Regions from separate parts of the Streptomyces sp. NPDC059850 genome, predicted to be linked through region 2. Evidence: riboswitches for the same ligand, from Rfam matches in the RefSeq annotation. Region 2 holds a riboswitch; each other region holds the start of a gene.
The links. Region 2 has a riboswitch for thiamine pyrophosphate ahead of thiO (glycine oxidase ThiO). Riboswitches for the same ligand answer to the same signal wherever they lie in the genome.
Positions count from the first base shown of each region.

Region 1: another riboswitch for thiamine pyrophosphate. It lies ahead of ACFV9T_RS13325 (thiamine ABC transporter substrate binding subunit); the one in region 2 lies ahead of thiO (glycine oxidase ThiO).
Region 3: another riboswitch for thiamine pyrophosphate. It lies ahead of ACFV9T_RS23525 (purine-cytosine permease family protein); the one in region 2 lies ahead of thiO (glycine oxidase ThiO).

Region 1 is NZ_JBHWJI010000013.1:80,798-86,515, reverse strand. Features, by position in the region: gene ACFV9T_RS13330 (ABC transporter permease) at 1-1,067, opposite strand, end outside; gene ACFV9T_RS13325 (thiamine ABC transporter substrate binding subunit) at 1,127-2,200, opposite strand; TPP riboswitch at 2,196-2,299, opposite strand; gene rlmN (23S rRNA (adenine(2503)-C(2))-methyltransferase RlmN) at 2,365-3,471, opposite strand; gene ACFV9T_RS13315 (phosphatidate cytidylyltransferase) at 3,557-4,753, opposite strand; gene frr (ribosome recycling factor) at 4,753-5,310, opposite strand; gene pyrH (UMP kinase) at 5,415-5,718, opposite strand, start outside.
Region 2 is NZ_JBHWJI010000083.1:11,052-16,769, reverse strand. Features, by position in the region: gene pknB (Stk1 family PASTA domain-containing Ser/Thr kinase) at 1-1,154, opposite strand, end outside; gene ACFV9T_RS39535 (SRPBCC domain-containing protein) at 1,242-1,688, opposite strand; gene ACFV9T_RS39530 (thiazole synthase) at 1,795-2,625, opposite strand; gene thiS (sulfur carrier protein ThiS) at 2,632-2,844, opposite strand; gene thiO (glycine oxidase ThiO) at 2,841-4,064, opposite strand; TPP riboswitch at 4,063-4,176, opposite strand; gene ACFV9T_RS39515 (NAD(P)/FAD-dependent oxidoreductase) at 4,372-5,604, shown strand; gene ACFV9T_RS39510 (Rv2175c family DNA-binding protein) at 5,684-5,718, shown strand, end outside.
Region 3 is NZ_JBHWJI010000028.1:86,566-92,283, reverse strand. Features, by position in the region: gene ACFV9T_RS23535 (serine hydrolase domain-containing protein) at 1-1,014, opposite strand, end outside; gene ACFV9T_RS23530 (APC family permease) at 1,125-2,801, opposite strand; gene ACFV9T_RS23525 (purine-cytosine permease family protein) at 2,872-4,278, opposite strand; TPP riboswitch at 4,270-4,365, opposite strand; gene ACFV9T_RS23520 (triphosphoribosyl-dephospho-CoA synthase) at 4,432-5,298, opposite strand; gene ACFV9T_RS23515 (IlvD/Edd family dehydratase) at 5,368-5,718, opposite strand, start outside.

The DNA.
Region 1 (5,718 bases), on a different contig from region 2:
GCGGCGGCGAGGCCGCCGACGACGAGCGCGAAGAGGGTGGCGACCGCCGCGTACTGGAGGGAGTTCCCGATGGCGTCCACGGGCGCCACGAAGAAGGTGCCGCCGCTGTCGGCGGCGGACTGGAGCGCCCGGTAGTACGTGAACCCGTAGCCGTCCGGCCCGTGCAGCGAGCGCTCCACCAGCACCGCCAGCGGCAGCACGATCAGCAGCGCGACGACGGCCAGCACCCCCGCGAGCAGCCCCCACTGCGCCGCGCCCTGGGGGCGGCGCGCGGTCCGGGCCGCGTCGACGAGCCGCAGGGCGCCCTCCCGGCGCCGTACGGTCCAGGCGTGCAGGGCGAGCACGGCCGCGACCGCCGCGAACTGGACGAGGGTGAGCACCGCGGCCGTCGGCAGGTCGAGCAGCTGCGCGGTCTGCCGGTAGATGGCCACCTCCAGGGTGGCGTAGCGCGGGCCGCCGAGGATCTGGATCACCCCGAAGGAGGTGAACGTGAACAGGAAGACCATCAGCGCGGCGGCGGCCACGGCGGGCCCCAGAGCGGGCAGGGTGACCCGGCGCCAGGCGGCGAGGCGGCTCGCGCCGAGCACCCGGGCGGCCTCCTCCTGGCGCGGATCGAGCTGCGCCCACAGCCCGCCGACGGTGCGGACGACCACCGCGTAGTTGAAGAAGACGTGGGCGAGCAGGATCGCCCAGACGCTGGTGTCCAGCCGTATCCCCCACAGCTCGTCCAGCAGCCCGCCCCGGCCGAGCAGCCCCAGGAACGCCGATCCGGCGACCACGGTCGGCAGCACGAACGGCACGGTCACCACGGCGCGCAGCAGCCCCTTGCCGGGGAAGTCGAAGCGGGCGAAGACATACGCGCCGGGCAGCGCGACCGCCAGCGTCAGCCCCGTCGACGCGGCCGCCTGCCAGCCGGTGAACCACAGGGTGTGCAGGACGGACGGATCGCCCAGCACCTCGGGTATCCGCCCGAGCCGCCAGCGGCCGTCGGCGCGCAGCCCGCGGGTGACGATCGCGGCCACCGGATACGCGAAGAAGACGCCGAAGAAGGCGAGCGGGATGGCCATAAGGGCGAACCGCACGGCGGCATCGCGGACGCTCCTCCCCGCACCCTTCTCGCGAGGCGCTACAGAACGAGCGAGGACCATGCCTTGACCCAGGGCTCACGGTTCTTGGCGATCTTGCGCGGGGGCAGCGTGGCCGGATCGGCGACCTTGGCCCCGTAACGGGTGAAGATCTCCGGCAGCTTCGCGTCCTCGCGCACCGGATTGACGTACATGTTCAGCGGTACGTCCTCCTGGAAGCGCTTGGTCAGCAGGAAGTCCAGCAGCGCCTTGCCCCCCTTGGTGTTGCCCGCGCCCTCAAGCAGCCCGGCGAACTCCGTCTGCCGGAAGCAGGTGCCCTCCGCCACCCCGGTCGGGGCCTTCGCGGGCTTCGACTTCGCGTCGGCCACCTCGGCGGGCGGGCTGGAGGCGTACGAGACGACGAGCGGCTTGTCGCCCTTGGCGCCGCCCGCAGAGCCGGAGAAGCGGTCGTAGTACGCCTGCTCCCAGCCGTCGACCACCTCGACGCCGTTGGCCCGCAGCTTCTTCCAGTAGTCCCGCCAGCCGTCGTCGCCGTAGCGGGCGGCGGTGCCGAGCAGGAAGGCGAGGCCGGGGGACGAGGTGGCGGCGTTCTCGGTGACCAGGAGGTTCTTGTACGCGGGCTTGGTCAGATCGGCGAACGTCTTCGGCGGCGCCAGCTTCTTCTCGGCGAAGTACGCGCGGTCGTAGTTGACGCAGATGTCGCCGTAGTCGACCGGGGTGACGCGGTGCTTCGCCTGGTCGAGCTGGTACGCGGCCGGGACCTGGTCCAGGCCCTTCGCCTCGTACGGGGTGAACAATTCATTGTCCAGCGCGCGGGAGAGGAGGGTGTTGTCGACGCCGAAGAACACATCGCCCTGCGGATGGCCCTTGGACAGGATCGCCTGGTTGACGGCCGCTCCCGCGTCGCCCCCGGCCTGCACCCGCACCTTGTAGCCGGTGGTGCGGGTGAACTCCTTGAGGACCGCCTTGGACGCCGCGAACGAATCGTGCGAGACCAGGGTGACGGTCTTGGAGTCCTTGCCCTCCGCCGCACCTCCGCCGCAGCCGCTGAGGACGCCGGTGCCGAGGGAGCCGACGAGGGCGGCGGTGAGCGCACGCCGAAGATGGCTGTTCATGGTGAGGCTGACTCCCTACGCCGGTATGACCCGGATCAGGTTGGAGGGTCTGCGGCCATACCGCACTCTCAGCGCTGTCGCGCTCCCCTGTCGGAATGTTCAGTTGTCCGTCACTACGGGATGGTTGTACGACGGATGTGCGAAGGCACCGTATCAGCCGGTGGTCAGCGCTCCGTGGCCGCCAGCTGACCGCACGCCCCGTCGATCTCCTGCCCCCGGGTGTCCCGGACGGTCACCGGCACCCCGTGCCGCTCCAGGGCCGCCACGAACGCCTTCTCGTCCTCCGGCCGGGACGCCGTCCACTTGGAGCCGGGCGTCGGGTTGAGCGGGATGAGGTTGACGTGCACCCGGTGGCCCTTGAGCAGCCGGCCGAGCAGATCGCCGCGCCATGCCTGGTCGTTGATGTCCCTGATCAGGGCGTACTCGATGGAGATCCGGCGGCCGGACTTCTCCGCGTACTCCCACGCCGCGTCCAGGACCTCGCGCACCTTCCAGCGGGTGTTGACCGGGACGAGGGTGTCGCGCAGCTCGTCGTCGGGCGCGTGGAGGGACACCGCGAGGCGGCACTTGAAGCCCTCGTCGGCGAACCGCAGCATCGCCGGGACCAGCCCCACGGTCGAGACGGTGATGCCGCGCTGGGACAGCCCGAGGCCGTCCGGCTCGGGGTCGGTGAGCCTGCGGATGGCGCCGATGACCCGGTTGTAGTTGGCCAGCGGCTCGCCCATGCCCATGAAGACGATGTTGGACAGCCGGGCCGGGCCCCCGGGGATCTCGCCGTCGCGCAGCGCCCGCATCCCGTCGACGATCTGGTGCACGATCTCGGCGGTCGACAGGTTGCGGTCCAGACCCGCCTGGCCGGTGGCGCAGAACGGGCAGTTCATGCCGCAGCCCGCCTGGGAGCTGATGCACATGGTGACCCGGTCCGGGTAGCGCATCAGCACGGACTCGACGAGCGTGCCGTCGAAGAGCCGCCACAGGGTCTTGCGGGTGGTGTCGTCGTCACAGCTGATGTGCCGCACCACGCTCATCAGGTCCGGCAGCAGCTCCGTCGCCAGCTTCTCGCGCGCGGCGGCCGGGATGTCGGTCCACTGGGCGGGGTCGTCGGTGTAGCGGGCGAAGTAATGACGCGACACCTGCCCGGCCCGGAAGGGCTTCTCCCCGAGGGCGGCGACGGCCTCGCGGCGCTCGGCGGGGGTGAGGTCGGCGAGATGCCGCGGGGGCTTCTTGGCCCCACGCGGCACGGCGAAAGTGAGTTCTCCGGGCTTAGGCATGGCCGTACCAGTGTCGCAGACACGCGGAAGGCCCCGCGCCACGGGCGGCGCGGGGCCCTGAACAGCCCTGTTCGGTACGGACGGCTCAGCCGCCGCCCACGAAGATCACGAACAGCAGCCACACCACGGGCGCGGTGGGCAGCAGTGAGTCGAGCCGGTCCATGATCCCGCCGTGGCCGGGCAGCAGCTTGCCCATGTCCTTGATGCCGAGGTCCCGCTTGATCATGGACTCGCCGAGGTCCCCCAGGGTCGCGCTGACCGCGACGGCGAGGCCGAGCAGCAGCCCCTGCCACCACACGCCGTCCCTGATGAGGTACTGCATGCACAGCGCCCCCACGACCATCGCGAACGCCACCGCGCCCATCAGCCCCTCGCGGGTCTTGCCGGGGCTGATGCGGGGCGCGAGCGGATGCTTGCCGAAGCGCCAGCCGACCGCGTACGCGCCGGTGTCGCTCACCACCGTCAGCAGCAGGAAGGTCAGCACCCGCTGCGGGCCGTCGTGCTCGGCGGCCAGTATGAGCGCCACGAAGGTGGCGAGGAACGGCACGTAGAAGGCGGCGAACACGCCCGCCGTGACGTCCCTGAGGTAGTTGTCGGGCGGCTCGGTCATCCGCCACACGAGCACGGCGAGCGCCGTGAGCGACACCGCCACCCAGGCGCCCTGCGCCCCGCGCACATAGCCCGCGACGACCATGGCGACACCGCCGACGGCGAGCGGCACCAGGGGGACCCGGATGTCCTTCCGCTCGGCCAGCCGGGAGGTCAGCTCCCACAGCCCGACGACCACGGCGACCGCTATCACGCCGATGAACACGGGCTTGTAGATGAAGAGCGAGGCGACGATGATCGCGCCGAGGCCGACGCCCACCCCTATCGCGGCGCGCAGATCGCGGCCCGCGCTCTTCTTCTTCGTACCCTGACCGCCGCCGCTGCCGGGCGCGCTCCCGGCGGACTCGGGGCCGGGGCCGGGGGGCGTCGACGGCTGCCCGGCGGGCTGCTGCCGGGGGCCGGGCCGAGGCTCACGCTCATCGCGGAACAAGGGGCCGCCCGGCCGGGCGGCCCCCCGGTCACGGCCGGCGGCGTCGCCGGGGTCGCCGCCTGCGTGCGGCACGGTGGGCATGGGGCGAGTCTGCGCCGCTTCGGCCACGTCGTGCGCGGGACCCGCCGAAGCGGGACCTGCCGAAGAAGGGGGCACCTCCCAGCCGTAGCCGGGGGAGGTGCCCTGATCAGTCGGTCCCCAGAGTCCGGCGCGTGGTGGGGCCCCCCAGGAAGAGTCGTTCATCAGACCTCGAGCAGCTCGGCTTCCTTGTGCTTGAGCAGCTCATCCACCTGCGCGACGTACTTCGCGGTGAGGTCGTCGAGCTCCTTCTCGGCACGGCGGCCCTCGTCCTCGCCGACCTCGCCGTCCTTGATCAGCTTGTCGATGGACTCCTTGGCCTTGCGGCGGATGCTGCGGATCGAGATCTTCGCGTCCTCGCCCTTGCCCTTGGCGACCTTGATGAACTCCTTGCGGCGCTGCTCGGTCAGCTCCGGGAACACCACCCGGATGATGTTGCCGTCATTGCTGGGGTTGACCCCGAGGTCCGAGTCCCGGATCGCCTGCTCGATGTTGCGCAGCGCGCTCTTGTCGAACGGAGTGATCACAGCCATGCGCGGCTCGGGCACCGAGAACGACGCGAGCTGGTTGATCGGCGTCAGCGCACCGTAGTAGTCCGCCACGATCTTGTTGAACATCGCCGGGTGCGCACGCCCGGTGCGGATCGCGGCGAAGTCCTCCTTGGCGACCACAACGGCCTTCTCCATCTTCTCCTCGGCCTCGAGGAGGATTTCTTCGATCACCACTTGCTCCTGGTGTTATCCGTAAGCAGAGCCTCGCCCCTGCGTGCGTCTTCTCCTGCACGGTGTCCGACCGGCAGGCCGTTGTCCATCCCCCGAACGAGCCGTCAGGCGCGTACGTCCCGGTCGCTCACGAGCGTGCCGATCTTCTCACCCTTCACCGCGCGGGCGATATTTCCTTCGGCGGTCAGCTCGAAAACCAGGATCGGAAGCTTGTTGTCCCGGCAGAGGGTGATCGCGGTGGCGTCGGCGACCTTGAGGTCCCGGGTGATCACCTCGCCGTACTCCAGAGCGTCGAACTTGACCGCGTCCGGGTTCCGCTTGGGGTCGGAGTCATAGACCCCGTCGACCCCGTTCTTGCCCATGAGCAGCGCCTCGGCGTCGATCTCCAGGGCACGCTGGGCGGCGGTG
Region 2 (5,718 bases):
GCGTCCGAACGCGTCATCTTCAGCACGGACGGCACATTGGTGAACTGCCCGGCGCTGATGTACCAGACCCCGGCGCCGATGCCGAGCGCCAGCAGCACGGCGGCGACGATCGTCACCACGCCGCGCCGCGGCATACGGCGGCGCGGGGCCGGGGCCGGGGGCTCCGGGGGGAGTTCCAGGCGGCTGGTGTGGTTCACCTCGTCCTGCGCCATGGCACCCGCCGGGCGCGGGATCACCGTCGTACGGGCTTCGGAGCCGTCGTCGGGCAGCGCGTGGGCCTGCGGCGGTACGGCGTCCAGCTGTACGTCGGTGAGCGCGGCCCGCGCTGTCCGCACCTGGCCGAGGAGGTCGACGGCGTCGGCCGGGCGCAGGGCGACATCGCGCGCGGTGGCGGAGGCGACCAGCGCGTCCAGCGCGGGCGCGACCTCGGGCGCGGCGACGGACGGGGGCGGGACGTCCTCGTGGAGGTGCTGGTAGAGGACCTGTGCCGGGGTGTCGCCGCCGTGCGGCTTGGACCCGGTGAGCATTTCGAAGAGGACCACACCGCACGCGTAGACATCGGCTCGCGTGTCGGCCGTACCGTGTTCGATCTGCTCGGGCGCGAGGTAGGAGACGGTGCCCAGGACGGATCCGGTCGAGGCGCTGGTGTTGGTGTCCACCGCCCGGACCAGGCCGAAGTCGGCGACCTTGACCCGGCCGTCGTCGCCGATCAGCACGTTCTCCGGCTTCATGTCGCGGTGGACGAAGCCCGCGCGGTGGGCGGCGCCGAGGGCGGCCAGGACCGGTTCCAGGATGTCGAGGGCGGCACGCGGCTGGAGGGCCCCGCGCTCGCGCAGGACGTCACGCAGGGTGCACCCGGCGACGTACTCCATGGCCAGGTAGACGTGCGGGCCGTCCGTGCCCTGGTCGTAGACGCCGACCACATTGGCGTGCGCGAGTCTGGCGATGGACTTGGCCTCGCGGATGAAGCGGTCCACGAAGGCGGCGTCCGAGGCGAGGCTCTGGTGCATCACCTTCAGGGCGAGAACGCGGTCGAGCCGCGTATCGACGGCCCGGTAGACCGTCGCCATCCCGCCGACGGCGATGCGCGCCTCAACGCGGTAGCGGCCGTCGAGCACCTGCCCGACCAGAGGGTCCTGGAGCGTCGTATCCACGAGAAGGCAGTCTACGAGCCGTCACGGCCGCTCCGGGCCGCCCGCCCCATCTCCGGTCCGTACTGCGACACAACGGTGACTTGGGCCTCAGTTGTGCGAGGCGGCGGCGAGCGCGGCCAGCTCCTCCAGGGCGGAGGTCCAGGCCAGGGCGGCGTACTCGGCGTGCCGGGCCTTGGCGTCGTCCGGGAGGTCGAGCACGCGGATGCCGGTCTCGGCGAGGCGGAGGCGGGTGCCCGCGCCCTCCGGGGAGAGCGTGAACTCGACCACGGTGGCCTGCCCGGGGCCGTCCGGCGCGCGGTCGGGCGCGTGGGCCAGCCGGAAGCGGAACAGGGCGTCGGGCACCGCCCGCTCGACCCGGCCGTGGAACTCCCCGTGCTCGTCCCAGCGGAAGCGGACGGTGCCGCCGGGGCGCGGCTCGATCTCGCAGCCGCCGGGGGCGTACCAGGTACGGATGTGCTCCGGCGTGGTCAGCACCCGCCAGACGCGGTCGATGGGAGCGGAGACGTATGTCTCACGTTCGATCCGGTCGGCCACGGGCACGGCTGTTGGTTTTGGCACGGTTGTCGGTTCGGGCACGGCTGTCGGTTCCCTCACGGCGACCACCTCCGCATTCCACGGTAGGCCTCCCCGGAAGGCGGCGTTACGCGAACGCGGGCCGCTCCGGGTCCAGCGCGGCCAGCCCCTCGCCCGGGGACGACGCCTCGGCGAAGTGGCGGCGGGGGATACGGCCCGCCCGGTGCGCGAGCCGCCCGGCGGCCACCGCGTGCCGCATCGCCGAGGCCATCAGCACCGGCTCCTGGGCGCGCGTCACGGCGGAGGCCAGCATGACCGCCGCGCACCCCAGCTCCATGGCGAGCGCCGCGTCGGACGCCGTGCCCGCGCCCGCGTCGAGGATCACCGGGACCTGGGCCCGCTCGGTGATCAGCTGGAAGTTGTGCGGGTTGCGGATGCCGAGGCCGGAGCCGATCGGCGAGCCCAGCGGCATGATCGCGGCGCAGCCGACGTCCTCCAGCTTCCGGGCCAGCACCGGGTCGTCATTGGTGTACGGCAGGACGGTGAAGCCGTCGTCCACCAGGGTCTCGGCGGCGTCCAGCGTCTCGATCGGGTCGGGGAGCAGGGTGCGCTCGTCGGCGATGACCTCCAGCTTCACCCAGTCGGTGCCCAGTGCCTCGCGGGCGAGCCGGGCGGTCAGCACGGCCTCCCCGGCGGTGAAGCAGCCAGCCGTGTTGGGCAGCGGGCGGATGCCGTGCCGGTTCAGTACGGACAGCACCGAGCCCTGCACGGCGGGGTCGAGGCGGCGCATCGCGACCGTGGTCAGCTCGGTGCCGGAGGCGATCAGCGAGCGCTCCATGATGTCCAGGCTGGGCGCGCCGCCCGTCCCCATGATCAGGCGGGAGCCGAAGGACGTACCGGCGATGGTGAGCGGATCGGCGTCGGTGAGGACCTGATCCAGCGTGGCAGGGTGCGTCATGGGGGGTCAGCCTCCTTGGACCGCGGTGAGGACCTCGACGCGATCACCGTCGCCGAGCGGGGTCGCGGGCCACTGGCCGCGCGGGACGACCGTCTCGTTGACGGCCGCGGCGACGCCCGAGGGCGCCTGGGTGAGGGTCGCGACGACCCCGTCGAGGGTGGTCCCGCCGGGCAGCTCGCGGGGCTCGCCGTTCACGGTGACGCTCAGGGTGACGGTCATGCGGTGTGCTCCTGTATAGCTGCTGGGGGAGTCGCGGCGGCTGGGGTGGCCGCGAAGCGCTTCGGCGAGAACGGCCGCGCCTCGGGCGGGAGTTCGCCGCCCGTCAGCGCCTCGGCCATGGCATCGCCGGTGATCGGGGTCAGCAGGACGCCGTTGCGGTAGTGGCCGGTGGCCAGCTGGAGGCCCGGCAGTTCGGTCGGGCCGAGCAGCGGGGCGTTGTCGGGGGAGCCGGGGCGGAGCCCGGCGAGGGTCTCGACGAGCGGCAGTTCGGTGATGCCGGGCACCAGCTCGTGCGCGTCGCGCAGCAGCTCGTACACCCCTCCCGCGGTGACCGTGGTGTCCCAGCCCAGCTCCTCGCTGGTCGCGCCGACGACCAGGTCGCCGTTCTCGCGCGGGACGAGGTAGACGTGCCCGCCGCGTACGACGGCCCGTACGGTCCGGGACAGGAAGGGCGCGTACGGGCCGGGTACCGACAGCCGCAGGACCTGGCCCTTGACGGGGCGTACGGGCGGCAGGACCGCCTCGGGGACGCCCGGGAGCCGCCCGCTGAGGCTGCCCGCGGCCAGCACGGTCTGCCCGGCGGTCAGGCGCGCGCCATCCGCCAGCTCGGCCCCGGTGGCCCGGTCGCCCTCCACTAGCAGCCGTTCCACGGCGGCCCGGTGGAGGTCCACTCCGGCGCGCTCGCACGCCGTCAGCAGCGCGGCCGCCAGCCGCCGCGGGTCGACCTGGTGGTCGCCGTCGACGCGCAGGCCCCCGCGCACGCCCGGCGCGAGCATCGGCTCCAGGCGTCGGCATTCGCGCCCCGTGAGCCACTGTGCGTCCAGACCGAGCCGCTGCTGGAAGGCGTGCAGCTCCCGCAGATGGGCGCGGTCGTCCGCGTCGAGCGCGACCGAGAGCGTGCCGCAGGTGCGGAAGGCCAGGTCATGGCCGCTCGCCTCCTCCAGCTCCGCCACGAAGGACGGATAGCGGCGCGCCGAGGCCAGATTCAGTCCGAGCAGGGTCTGCTCGCCGTAGTGCAGTTCGGTGACGGCCGCCAGCATCCCGGCCGCGACCCGGGCGGCCCCGCCGCCGGGCGCCGGGTCGGCGACGGCGGTGCGCAGGCCCCGCTGGGTCGCCCGCCAGGCCGTGACCAGGCCGATGATGCCGCCGCCGATGACGAGGACGTCGTACGGGGTAGCGCTGCCCTGGGGTGCTCGGGCTGTGTGATGTGGGGTGTGCATGGGCTGGTCGCCCCCTCCCTTCGCCGGCATGACCCGGATCAGGTTCGTACGGTCGGAGGCCGCGCCAGCCTCCCTCTCAGCCCGGTGCGCCCGGGCTCCCGCGAGTGCTCTGTCCCGCCACCCTAGTACGCGCCCCGAATCGGCCGGAAGGGAGCGTCCCGGGCGGCGCCGGGCATGAGGCCCCGTGTCCGCGATACGACAGGACGTCCGGCCCGTCGGGCTGTGCCCGAGATCTCGTCGTGCGCTCTCCGGTCCGCCCCACCTGCCGCAATACAGTGATCGTGTGAGCGATGAGACGACGAAGACGATGGCGTCCTCGGCGGGTGGCGGCGGACAGCGGGTGGTGATCGTCGGCGCGGGCATGGCGGGGGTGCAGACCGCCGTCGCGCTGCGTGAGCAGGGCTGGAGCGGGGAGATCCTGCTGCTGGGCGCCGAGCCCCACCAGCCGTACGACCGGCCGCCGCTGTCCAAGGCCGTACTGCTCGGCAAGGCCGAGGGGTCCGCGTTCGACGTGGACTTCGCCGCGCTCGGCATCGGGCTGCGGCTCGGCGTCGCCGTGACCGGGCTGGACGCGGCGGGGCGGACGGTCGCGACCGGGTCGGGCCCGATCCCGTACGACGTCCTGGTGATCGCCACCGGCGCCGAGCCGATCGCCCTGCCCGGCAGCGAGGGCGTGCCCGGTGTCCACCTCCTGCGGACCCTGGACGACGCCGAACGGCTGCGCCCGGTGCTCGCCCGGCAGGACGAGATCGTGGTGGTCGGGGCGGGCTGGATCGGCGCGGAGTTCGCGACCGCGGCCCGCGAGGCGGGCTGCGCGGTGACGGTCGTCGAGGCCGCGGACCGGCCGCTGGTGGGCGCCCTCCCGGCGGAGGTCGCGGCCCATATGACCGGCTGGTACGCGGACTACGGCGCCACCCTGGTCACCGGCGCCCGGGTGACCGGCATCGACCGGAACGGGCTCCAGCTCGGCGACGGCACCAGGCTGCGGGCCGGTGCGGTGGTCATCGGCATCGGCGCCCGGCCCGCGACCGGCTGGCTGGCCGGTTCGGGCATCGAACTCGCCGAGGACCGGTCCGTCGCCGCCGACGAGGGGCTGCGTACGTCGGCGCCCGATGTGTACGCGGTCGGCGACTGCGCGTCCTTCCCCTCCGCCCGCTACGGGACCCGGCTGCTCGTGCACCACTGGGACAACGCGCTCCAGGGGCCGCGGACGGTCGCCGCCAATGTGGTCGGCAGCCGCACCGCGCACTTCCCCGGCCAGGTCTACGACCCGGTGCCCTACTTCTGGTCCGAGCAGTTCGGGCGGTTCGTGCAGTACGCAGGACACCACTCGGACGCCGACGAACTGGTCTGGCGGGGCGACCCGGACGGCGCCGCCTGGTCGGTGTGCTGGCTGCGGGACGGGGCCCTGGTCGCCCTGCTGGCGGTCGGCCGTCCGCGCGATCTGGCCCAGGGCCGCAAGCTGATCGAACGCGGTGCCCGGCTGGACCGCACCCGGGCCACGGATCCCTCCGTTCCGCTGAAGTCGGCCGTTCTGTGACGGCCCCGGAGGGGCCCCGGAGGTCCGCTCGGCGGACGCCCGGCTACCCACTGTCAGTCCCAGATGGCAGGCTTGTCCTGTGACCGAGATTGACGCAAAGATCGATGCTCTCGT
Region 3 (5,718 bases), on a different contig from region 2:
CGCGTCCTCGTCCTCGCGGCCGTCGAGCGGCGCCGGACCGAACGCCGGGAGCAGGTGGCGCCATACGAGGTCCAGCACCGCCTGCATCTCCACGGTGTCCGCGGTCATGGCGATCACCGCGTCGTATTCGGGCAGCACCAGGCAGAACTGCCCGTACGCCCCGTCGCCCCGGTAGCCGTGGCGGGACCGCCAGAACTGGAACCCGTATCCCTGCTGCCAGTCGGACAGCGCGCCCTCGGCGGTGCCGTCCGCGTTGGTGATGTGCGCCCGGGTCGCCTCGGCCACCCAGGAGGCGGGCAGCAGCTGGCGGCCCTCCCAGACCCCGTTGCCGAGGTAGAGCAGGCCAAGACGGGCGAGGGCGTCCGTGGTGGCGAACATGCCGCTGAACCCGAGATCGCGGCCGGGCGGGCGCTGGATCCAGGCCGTCTCGGCGATCCCCAGCGGGTCGAACAGCCGTGGCCGCAAGTAGTCGATGAGCGACTGCCCGGTCACCCGCTGGACGATCGCGGCGAGGCTGTACGTGGCGGGCTGGTTGTAGGCGAAGACGGTACCGGGGTCGCGGTCGGGCGGGGTCAGCAGGAACCCGCGCACGGGCTCGTCCGGGTCACGGGAGAACGCCTGCTCCCGGGTCTCGGCCAGATGCCCGCTGGCCATGGACGCCACATGCCGGACGAGCATGGCACGGCTGCGCGGGTCGGTGATGTCGCCGTCGAACTCGGGGAAGTGGGAGAGCACCGTGTCGTCGAGGCTCATCAGCCCCTCGGCCACCGCGAATCCGGCCGCCGTCGAGGTGAAACTCTTGCTGATCGAGTACAGCAGATGCGGCCGGTCCGGACTGTACGGCGCCCACCAGCCGGAGGCGGCCACATGGCCGTGGCGCACGATCATCAGGCTGTGCGGCTCGATGCCGGGCGCCGCCTCCAGCGCGTCCACGAACGCGCCGACGCCGCGCGCGTCCACTCCCTGCGCGGCGGGTGTGCTCTCGGACAGGGGTCGCGCACTCCGAGCACTCATCGCGTCTCATCCTCCGTATGCGGTGGGTCGTACACGGCCGGTGGTGCTGCGATCATCCGACGAAGCAGCACCACCACGCCAGGCGATTTCCGGCAGCGCGCAGCGGGACCTCAGACCGGCGGGGCCGAGGGTGCCGCCTCGGCAGGCCCCGACCTGAGGTGGGCGGCGCCCGAGCGCACCGCCCACGCGAACACGCCGAACGCGAGGGCGCCCACCGCGATCGTGTCGTACGGCGCCGGAAGATGGCCGGAACCGCCGAAGGTGCCGAGCCATGACAGCAGGGTCAGCGCGGCCAGGTGGAAGACCAGCCAGGCGCCGTGCCGCAGCTCGCCAAGGGCGGGGAGTCCTTCGGTGCCACGCCGCTGGAGCAGGAACAGCGGGACCCCGACCAGCACGAGGGGCAGCGCGAGCCGCAGATCGTGCCAGCCGGACCAGAACACGAACTCGCTGGCCACCACGAAGCTGAGCGGGGCGATCCAGCGCACCCCCGGCACCTGCCCGTCCATCCGGGGCACTCCCCGCTCCCGGTCGTGGGCCCGGAACACCGCGACGGCCACCGCAGAGGCCCCGTAGATGAGCAGATACATATCGCCCATCACGCTCACGATGTCCTGCCAGCCACCGAACGGCAGCATGAAGACGACGATGACCGCGAGGTTGAACAGCAGCGCCCGGTGTGCCACGCCGGAGCCGGGGTCGATGCGCATGAAGAAGCGGGGCAGCAGGCCGTTCTTGGCCAGGGCGTAGGTGTGCCGGGCGTTGACCGCCACCCCGACGTAGGCGGAGCCGCCCGGAGAGATCACGGCGTCCGCGTAGAGCAGCGTGGCCAGCCAGTGCAGATTGAGGATGAGGGCGAGCTGCCCGAACGGCGACTCGAAGTTGACGCCCTGCCAGCCGTGGGCCAGTGCCGAGTCCGGCACGGTGTACAGGAACGCCAACTGGAGCCCGAGGTAGACCAGCACCGCGAGGCCGATCCCGGTGAGCACCGCGGCCGGTACGGAACGGCGCGGATTGCGGGCCTCACCGGAGAAGTCCAGCGGGGCCTGGAACCCGTTGACGGAGTACACGATGCCGCCACCGGCGAGGGCGGTGAGGCAGGCCGCGTAGCCGTACGGGGCGAAGCCGCCGTGTTCCGTGAGGCGCCCGGAGTGGGTGCCCGACAGGAACAGCGCGATGATGGTGACCACGGGCACGACGACCTTGAACACCGACACCAGGTTGTTGAGCCGGGCGAATATCCTCACCGCGAACCAGTTGAGCGCGGTGAGCACGACGCTCAGCACGACGGCCACGCCGAGGCCCGGGAGGGTGAGCCTGCCGCCGTCGTAGATCCCCGGCAGATAGTGCGCGGCGTACTGCATGATCGCGCTGATCTCGGCGGCCGTACCGCCGACGGACAGCACGACGGACCAGCCGACCATCGTGCCGACCAGCCGCCCGCTCGCGTACAGCGGCCACCGCACGGTGCCGCCACCCTCCGGGCGGGTGGCGCCCAGCTCCACCATGACCAGCGCGATCAGGGCGCACAGCGCTCCCGCCGCGATCCAGGAGAGCAGCGCGGCGGGCCCGGCGGTCTGGGCGGCGTACAGGGCCGCGAACAGCCAGCCGGAGCCGAGGATGTTGGAGAACCCGATCGCGGTCAGGCCCCAGAAGCCGAGGTCCTTGTGGAGTCTGCGTTCCTCGGCGAGCACCGCCGGGGCGGCGATGGACTCCGCTGGCTGGTTCTGCGGCACGTGGCACTTCTCCTCGGTGGTGCGGTTGGTCGAAAAGCCCAGGGTGCCACGCATACCGTGGGACTCGGTGGCCGGATGCCGTGTGACGTGCGGATATGGGCCGCTTTCGCCGACGAAGCGCGCCTCAGCGAACCGTACGGCGGCGCATCCTGAGCGGGGTGTAGACGAGGAGCGCCGCGAGGAAGGCGGCGTAGTACGCGAGGTCGGCGCCGTGCAGCGCGGCCGCCACCGGGCCGGTGTACAGGCTGGTGTCCATGAACGGCACCGCGGCGGCGAACGCGGTGCCGAACGCCAGCAGTGCGGGCCACCACGGCTGCGGGCGGGCGCTCTCGGCGGCCAGGTCGACGGGCGCGCCGCCACGGGCGCGGGCACGGACGAACCAGTCGACGGCCACGACCGCGACGAATCCGGGGATCCAGTAGCCGACGAACAACAGCACGTTCTGGAAGCGGGCGGTGGTGTCGGCGGCGTGCATCCACAGCACCAGCGGAAAGCCGAGCACGGCCGCGAGGGCGGCGGCCAGCGGGCGGGGGATGCGGACGCCTGCGGTCTGCAGGGCGAGTGAGCCGCTGTAGTCGTTCATGGCGTTGCTGCACAGCGCGGCCAGCGCCACGGCCAGCAGCCCGAACGCGCCGAGCGCCCCGCCGCCCAGCGCCTCGTCCACGCCACGGGCGGTCTGGTCGGTGAAGACGGAGGCCCCCCACAGCCCGAGCGCCTGGACCGCCACGAAGGACACGGTGACACCGAGCAGCGTGCACCAGAACATCCGCGTCCGGGAGGTGGCGCGGGGCAGATAGCGGCTGAAGTCGCTGGCGTACGGCGCCCACGACAGCGCCAGGCTCAGGGCGATCGTGCTGGTCAGGACGAACGCGCCGAGGCGGTCGGCGCCATGGGCCGAGCCGCTGGTGGCGGGGTGGACACCGGCGAGCAGCTTGACGGCCAGGGCGGTGAACGCGGCGGCGAGGACGAAGGTCATCAGCTTCTGCATCCGGTGGACGGCCTCGTAGCCCAGCACTCCGAGGGCCCCCTGCGCGGCCATCATGAGCAGCACGCCGAGCCAGAACGGCAGCCCGCACAGCCGGGCCAGCGCGTCACCGCCGAACAGGCCGATCAGCGCGTCCCAGGCGATCGACGACAGCCACTGCAGGACACCGGGCACGCTGACGGCACGGCCGAACGCCAGCCGCGCCAGGGGCAGCTGCCCGGCTCCGGTCAGACTGCCCCAGGTGCCCAGATACGCGGTGGGTACGGCGCCGATGAGGGTGCCCAGGACGACGGCGGCCAGCGCGGTGGCGAAGTCCAGGCCGAGGCCGATGCCGACGGTGCCGGTGAACACGCCGGTCATGGTCAGGTTCGGGGCGAACCACACGGTGAACAGGCGCCCCGGCCCGCCGTAGCGGTGGCTTTCCGGAACCGGCGCGATACCGCGCGCCTCGACGCGCAGATCGCCGGGCGCGGTGGGCATCCGCCCGTCGAAGACGGATTCGGCGCCGGTGGGCGCCGGTTCGGTGGCAGCATGCGGCAATGGCATCGATGACATCCCTCCGCCAGTGCTAACTGGTTCAGGTTCGACGGGTGTGATCTCAGCCCCCGCGTGGGGGCACCCCGTGTCCGGTGGAGCGGGCCCACCCTAACCTCTCGCCACGTGGCCCCGCCCCAGGGGGTGTGGGCCGCCACCGGGCAGCTAGCGGGCCACTGGCGGGAGCGCGTCCAGGAACAGCGCCCCCGCCAGCACCGCTGCGCTTCCCCGGGGCGCGATGCCCGCCCCGCGCAGCTCGGCGTCGAGGGTGGCGAGGGCGGCGGCGCCCGGGGCCGTCGCGGTGCCGCCCGCCTCCAGCACCCCGCGCGCCCCGTCCTGCACCCGGCGGAGGGCGGGCGGCCCCGCCTGGTACAGCGGCCCGGTGTCCTGGAGGGTGCTCATCACGGTGAGCAGCGCGTCGAGCCGGGCCTCGGTCTCGGTGGCGCCCGCCGCACGGGTCCGGGACAGGACGTCCAGGGCGCGGCGCACATGCGGGAAGGCGGCCCGCGCCTCGCCGCGCGCGCCCGCCGCCCCGTAGGTGGCGGACACCTGCGAGCCCGCCGACGGCCTGCGCGGGGCGCCCCGGTCGGTGTGGGTCGCGAGCTGCCGGGCGGTGGCGGTCACGTCGTGGGGTGTGGCGCCGGGGGTCAGGGCGGCGGCCGCCACCAGCAGCCCCAGGACCCACAGCGCCCCATGGTGCAGTCGACCGGTGGCCGAACCGGTGGGGCCACCGGCCGTGCCGCCATCGGCCCGCGCCATGGTCCACTCGGCGCAGCGGCCGATGGCGCCCAGCTCCTCACGGAGCGCGCGCGTCGGCTCGCCGGGGCGGCGGGCGGCGGCGGCCATGGCCGTGAACCCGGGCGCCAGCGCCTTGGCCGCCCAGCGCAGCGCGAGCAGATCGGCGCCGGTGGCGCGGGCCTGGAGGTCGCGGGTGTCCGCGAGGCCCGGTTTGGGGGTCAGTTCCGCCTGGGAGATCAGGGCTCGTACGGCGGTCTGCGCCAGTGCCTCGTCCATGGAACGCGTCGTGGGCATGGACAGAGGCTAGAGGGCGAACCTTTCCGGAACGTGGGATGTTCCTGTGACCCCGCTGTGGGCATCACCTCAGTGCGATTCGCGGGCGACGAACGATCCGCGGGTGCCGCTGAGGAAGTCCAGTCCGGCGCCACGGTCGGCCTGTTCGACGTGGTCGCGGTAGATCTGCTCCCAGCCGCTGGTGGCCGGTGGCGCGGCGGCGGTGACCGGTTGCCGGGCGGCGAGTTCCTCGTCCGGTACGTCCAGCCGCAGCACCCGCCGCTCGGTGTCCAGCTCGATCCAGTCGCCGGACCGCACAAGGCCCAGCGGGCCGCCCGCCGCCGACTCGGGCGCGATGTGCAGGACGACGGTGCCGAACGCGGTTCCGCTCATGCGGGCGTCGCTGATCCGCACCATGTCCCGCACTCCGGCCCGCAGCAG